2 regions of the Variovorax sp. GW823-FHT04F07 genome follow, and region 2 is predicted to be linked to the other one. Evidence: predicted binding sites of a transcription regulator. Region 2 holds the regulator's gene; the other holds the start of a gene.
The links. Region 2 encodes NrdR, which represses ribonucleotide reductase genes. Its sites were predicted from a motif close to CACNANATNTNGTG; they were not measured.
Positions count from the first base shown of each region.

Region 1: the regulator NrdR is predicted to act here: its motif matches at 1,375-1,388, upstream of AC1RAA_RS23195 (ribonucleoside-diphosphate reductase subunit alpha).

Region 1 is NZ_JBXAIG010000005.1:287,014-290,214, reverse strand. Features, by position in the region: gene AC1RAA_RS23205 (sigma-54-dependent transcriptional regulator) at 1-517, shown strand, start outside; gene ampD (1,6-anhydro-N-acetylmuramyl-L-alanine amidase AmpD) at 504-1,121, shown strand; gene AC1RAA_RS23195 (ribonucleoside-diphosphate reductase subunit alpha) at 1,471-3,201, shown strand, end outside.
Region 2 is NZ_JBXAIG010000001.1:575,648-578,848, forward strand. Features, by position in the region: gene ribD (bifunctional diaminohydroxyphosphoribosylaminopyrimidine deaminase/5-amino-6-(5-phosphoribosylamino)uracil reductase RibD) at 9-1,139, opposite strand; gene nrdR (transcriptional regulator NrdR) at 1,168-1,611, opposite strand; gene glyA (serine hydroxymethyltransferase) at 1,645-2,889, opposite strand; ZMP/ZTP riboswitch at 2,928-3,054, opposite strand; gene AC1RAA_RS02665 (lytic transglycosylase domain-containing protein) at 3,104-3,201, opposite strand, start outside.

The DNA.
Region 1 (3,201 bases), on a different contig from region 2:
CCGCGAAGACCTGCCCGCGCTGTGCACCGCGCTGCTCGCGCGCATCGCGCAGGACGGCGGCCTGCCCGTGCCGCGCCTGTCCGACGCGCTGCTGCAGCGCCTGGCCCAGCACCCGCTCGACGGCAACGTGCGCGAGCTCGAGAACCTGCTGCACCGCGCCGTGGCGCTGAACGACGGCGACGAGCTGCACATCGACCTGATGGGCGCGATGACGCCGATGCCCACCGCGCCGCGCGGCGAATCCGCTGAAGCGCCAGCCGCCGCTGCGGTGGCTGCGGCCCCCGCGCCGGCGGTCGAGCCCAAGCCCGCGCCGCCGCTGCCCTCCGACCTGCAAGCTTGGCTCGACCAGCAGGAGCGCGAGATCCTCGTGCGCGCGCTGCACGAAAGCGGCTTCAACCGCACGGCCGCCGCCGCGCGGCTGGGCATGAGCCTGCGCCAGATCCGCTACCGCATCGCGCGCCTGGGCATCTCCACGCCCAACGGCGACGACGGTGCCACCGCGCATGCCGACGACTGACGACTTCGCCACGACACCGGCCGGCGACGACAGACTTTGGCGCGCCGGCTGGTACCGCTTCGCCAAGGCCCTGCCCTCGCCCAACTTCGGCCCGCGCCCCGTCGGCGCGCAGACCGACCTGATCGTGCTGCACTCGATCAGCCTGCCGCCGGGCGAGTACGGCAGCGACGCGGTGCAGCAGCTCTTCACCAACCGGCTCGACTGGGACGCGCACCCGTACTTCCAGTCGATCCGCGGGCTCGAGGTGTCGTCGCATTTCTATGTGCGACGCAACGGCGAGCTCTGGCAGTTCGTGAGCTGCGACGACCGCGCCTGGCATGCCGGCGTGTCGTCGTGGCGCGGACGCACCAACTGCAACGACGACTCCGTCGGCATCGAGCTCGAAGGCCTCGAGGGCGAGCGCTTCGAAGAGGCGCAGTACGAGACGCTGGCGAGCCTGTGCGCCGCGCTCGCGCAGCACTACGCCATCGCCCACATCGCCGGCCACGAGCACATCGCGCCCGGCCGCAAGCAGGACCCCGGCGCCGGTTTCGACTGGCGCCTGCTGCGCGAACAGCTCGGCTGGAATCCACAGATGTTTCCCGAGCAGGTGGTCGCGCGCTAATTTTTTCAATCGCTCCGTGGCCCGCGATGCGCCGCTCTCGCAGCGCAGCAATCTCGCAAGCGCAGGCACGCGACGTAGCAACCATGCGGGCTGCAGGCCCAAATCGCCTTGCAAGCCGCGCCCCATGCGGGTTGCGCCACCATGGGCCAGTATTCACGCGGCATCGCTGGCGATGCGCTGGGTACGGCGCAATTCCTGTAAGGCTTGCATCCATAGGAAAACACTACCTGTAGTGGCTTGTAGGGCACAGACACCCTAGATATAGTGTCTTCCCGTTCGGCAACAACGCCGACGCAAGGCCCGCGAGGCCTTGCCAACCAACAAGAATTGCACAACCGAGAGGAAGCGAATGCAAACTGCACTGAACACCCCGTCGACCCCCCGCGCCGTCCCCGCGACGCCGCAGCAGCAACAAGACACTGCGGGCTCGCCCACCGGTCAGAACCTCGCGCACTACCAGATCATCCGCCGCAACGGCGCCGTCGTTCCCTTCGAGCCGAACAAGATCGCCATCGCGATGATGAAGGCCTTCCTGGCGGTGCACGGCACCCAGGGCGCGGCTTCCGCCAGCGTGCGCGAGACCGTCGACACGCTGACGCAAGGCGTGATCCGCGCCATGGTGCGCTCGCGTCCGGGCGGCGGCACCTTCCACATCGAAGACGTGCAGGACCAGGTCGAGCTCGGCCTGATGCGCGGCGGCCACCATGAAATCGCGCGCGCCTACGTGCTGTACCGCGAACGCCGCACCCAGGAACGTTCGAAGCAGGGCGAGCAGGACGTGCCCGCCGCGCCGGCGCTGCACGTGCTCGACAACGGCGAGCGCGTGGCCCTGGACCTGAACGAGCTCAAGGGCCTGATCGAGTCGGCCTGCCAGGGCCTGGGCGACAGCATCACCGCCGCCCCCATCGTCGCCGAGACGATGCGCAACCTGTACGACGGCGTGCCGCTGGACGAGGTCTACAAGGCCTCCATCCTGGCCGCCCGCACGCTGATCGAGAAGGACCCCGACTACACCTTCGCCACCGCGCGCCTGCTGCTGCACACGATCTTCAAGGAAATCATCGGCCGCGAAGTGATGCCGGTCGAGCGCGCCACCGCCTACGCCGACTACTTCCCGCAGTTCATCAAGAAGGGCGTCGAGAACGAGCTGCTCGACGAGAAGCTGCTGCAGTACGACCTGCCCCGCCTGGGCGCCGCCCTGAAGGCCGAGCGCGACAACCAGTTCGACTACCTGGGCCTGCAGACCCTGTACGACCGCTACTTCCTGCACGTGCGCAAGACCCGCATCGAGCTGCCGCAGGCGTTCTTCATGCGCGTGGCCATGGGCCTGTCGCTGAACGAAATCGACCGCGAAGCCCGCGCCATCGAGTTCTACGAAGTGCTGTCTTCGTTCGACTTCATGTCGAGCACGCCCACCCTGTTCAACGCCGGCACGCTGCGCTCGCAACTCTCGAGCTGCTACCTGACCACCGTGCCCGACGACCTGGACGGCATCTACGAGTCGATCAAGGAAAACGCGCTGCTGTCGAAGTTCGCCGGCGGCCTGGGCAACGACTGGACCCGCGTGCGCGCACTGGGCAGCCACATCAAGGGCACCAATGGCGAATCGCAAGGCGTGGTGCCGTTCCTGAAGGTGGTGAACGACACGGCCGTGGCCGTGAACCAGGGCGGCAAGCGCAAGGGCGCCGTCTGCACGTACCTGGAAACCTGGCACCTCGACATCGAGGAGTTCCTGGAGCTGCGCAAGAACACCGGCGACGACCGCCGCCGCACGCACGACATGAACACCGCCAACTGGATCCCCGACCTGTTCATGCGCCGCGTGATGGAAAAGGGCACCTGGACGCTGTTCTCGCCCTCCAACGTGCCTGACCTGCACGACCTGTTCGGCGCCGACTTCGAAAAGGCCTACGTCGCCTACGAAGAGAAGGCCGCCCGCGGCGAGATCAAGCCCGCGCGCACCCTCCAGGCCTCGGACCTGTGGCGCAAGATGCTCACGATGCTGTTCGAGACCGGCCACCCCTGGATCACGTTCAAGGACGCCTGCAACGTGCGCTCGCCGCAGCAGCACGCCGGCGTC
Region 2 (3,201 bases):
GCGGCGGCTCAGAAGCGGTCGCGGCCGGCGACGCGCGCGACGATGCGCAGGTCGGGCCCCAGCATGTCCACCGACTTGAATTCGAGCGGCAGCGCACCCGCCAGCGAGGTGAGCGGGCCCTCGGCGTGCAGGTGGCTGGCGATGTCGAGCCCGCTGCCGATCAGCTTGGGCGCCAGGTACACCAGCAGCTCGTCCACGCAGCCTTCGCGCAGCAGCGAACCGTTGAGCTTGTGGCCCGATTCGACATGCAACTCGTTGACGCCGCGCGCCGCGAGGTCCTGGAGCATCGCGGGCAGGTCGACCTTGCCGTGCAGGTTGGGTAGGCAGGTGATGGTGGCGCCGCGAGCTTCGAGTGCGGCCGCCTTTTCTTCGTTGTGCCGGCTCGCGGCGTAGATCCAGACGGCGCGGCCAGCTATGAAAATGTGAGCGTCGGGCGAAGTCTGGAGGTGGCTGTCGACGACCACGAGGTGGGGCTGGCGCGGCGTGTCGACCAGGCGCACGTCCAGGCGCGGGTTGTCTTCGAGCAGCGTGCCGACGCCGGTCAGCACGGCGCCGGTGCGGGCCCGCCAAGCGTGGCCGTCGGCGCGCGCGGCTTCGCCGGTGATCCACTGGCTCACGCCGTTGTGCAGGCCGGTGCGGCCGTCGATCGAGGCGGCGATCTTCATTCGAACCCAAGGCTGCTTGCGGACCATGCGGCTGAAGAAGCCAATGTTGAGTTCGCGGGATTCGTCGGCGCCCGGTCCGACTTCGACCTCGACGCCTGCCGCGCGCAGCCGCGCAAAGCCTTGTCCCGCCACGAGCGGGTTCGGGTCGGCGAGCGAGGCCACGACGCGGCGCACGCCGGCGGCGATCAGTGCGTCGCAGCAGGGGCCGGTGCGGCCGTGGTGCGAGCAGGGTTCGAGCGTGACGTAGGCGGTGGCGCCCGCAGTCGAATGGCCTTGGGCTTGCGCGTCGCGCAGCGCCATCACCTCGGCGTGCGGACCGCCGGCTTGTTGCGTGTGGCCCTGGCCGATCACGCGGCTGTCGGCGTCGCACAGCACGCAGCCGACGCGCGGGTTCGGGTCGGTCAGGCGGATCGCGGAGGCGGCCAGCCGCAGGGCGGTCGCGATGTGGGAGGCGTCGTGTCGGGAAGAGGACATGGCGGGTTCGTTCACGCCTTCTCGGGGGTCAGATGTCGCGCAGCAGCTGGCGGAACTCGTCCACGTCCTCGAAGCTGCGGTACACCGAGGCAAAGCGCACGTAGGCGACCTTGTCGAGTTTCTTGAGTTCGCGCATCACGAGTTCGCCGACTTTCGTCGAATCGATTTCGCGCAGGCCGCTGGCCAGGAGCTTCTGTTCGATGCGCAGCAGGGCGTTGTCGATCTGCTCGATGCTCACGGGGCGCTTGCGCAGCGCCAGCATCATCGAGGCGCGCACCTTGGTCGAGTCGAAGTCGGCGCGGCTGCCGTCCTTCTTGACCACGACGGGGAAGTTGACGTCGGGGCGCTCATACGTGGTGAAGCGTTTGTCGCAGGCGCTGCACTGGCGGCGCCTGCGGACGAAGTCGGCGTCTTCCGAAACGCGGGTCTCGACGACCTGCGTTTCGAGATGACCGCAAAAAGGGCATTTCATGCGGCCAGTGCTTCTCTTCTTCTATTTACGAAATCAACGGTAGACAGGGAAGCGGCTCGTCAAGGCGTGGACCTTGGCGCGCACCGCGTCGATGTTCGCCGCGTCGCGCGGGTTCTCGAGCACGTCGGCCACCAGGTTCGCCGTGATGCGGGCCTCTTCGTCCTTGAAGCCGCGCGTGGTCATGGCGGGGGTGCCGATGCGCACGCCGCTGGTGACCATCGGCTTTTCCGGGTCGTTGGGGATCGCGTTCTTGTTGATCGTCATGTGGGCGGCGCCCAGCACGGCTTCGGCTTCCTTGCCGGTGATGCCCTTGGAACGCAGGTCGACCAGCATGACGTGGCTTTCGGTGCGTCCGCTCACGATGCGCAGGCCGCGCGCGGTGAGGGTGTCGGCCACGATCTGGGCGTTCTTGACCACCTGTTGCTGGTAGGCCTTGAACTCGGGCGTCAGGGCTTCCTTGAACGCGACGGCCTTGGCGGCGATCACGTGCATCAGCGGGCCGCCTTGCAGGCCGGGGAAGATGGCGCTGTTGATCGCCTTCTCGTGCTGCGATTTCATCAGGATGATGCCGCCGCGCGGGCCGCGCAGGCTCTTGTGCGTGGTCGAGGTGACGATGTCGGCGTGCGGCACCGGGTTGGGGTACACGCCCGCGGCCACGAGGCCGGCGTAGTGGGCGATGTCGACCATGAAGATCGCGCCGACGTCCTTGGCGACCTTGGCGAAACGCTCGAAGTCGATGTGCAGCGAGTAGGCCGAGGCGCCCGCGATGATCAGCTTGGGCATGTGCTCATGCGCCTTGCGTTCCATCGCGTCGTAATCGATGGCTTCGTTGGCGTCCAGGCCGTAGCTCACCACGTTGAACCACTTGCCGCTCATGTTGAGAGGCATGCCGTGGGTCAGGTGGCCGCCTTCGGCCAGGCTCATGCCCATGATGGTGTCGCCGGGCTTCAGGAAGGCGAGCATCACGGCTTCGTTGGCCGAGGCGCCGCAATGCGGCTGCACGTTGGCGGCGTCGGCGCCGAAGATCTGCTTGACGCGGTCGATGGCCAGTTGCTCGGCCACGTCGACGTGCTCGCAGCCGCCGTAATAGCGCTTGCCTGGGTAGCCTTCGGCGTACTTATTAGTGAGCTGCGAGCCCTGGGCGGCCATGACGGCCGGCGAGGCATAGTTCTCGCTGGCGATCAGCTCGATGTGGTGTTCCTGGCGCGCGTTTTCGGCTTGAATCGCAGCCCAGATTTCGGGATCGGTCTGTTCGACCAGGATATTGCGTTGGTACATGGCAGTCCTTTGAAGACGAGGTCCTTGTTCAACCAAACAAGGGCTGCCCAGGCGAACGGCTGAACGCCTGTTGTGGTCAGGCGGCACGCTTCCCAGTGGTATTCCACGTCAGCGCGTGGCACCTTTTTCAGGGTGCTGCGCCTATCGCCAGTCGCGTACAGGCCGAGTGTAGCGCAGGCCTGCACGCATCCGGGCCGGGAGGGCCGGCAAGGCCTCAGGAAACTGCGGAGAGCAGGGCGACCTTGGCCGGCTCGCTGCCGGTGGCAGGCTCTTCACCCACGGGCTTGGCCGGTGCCACGACCGGGATCGGCT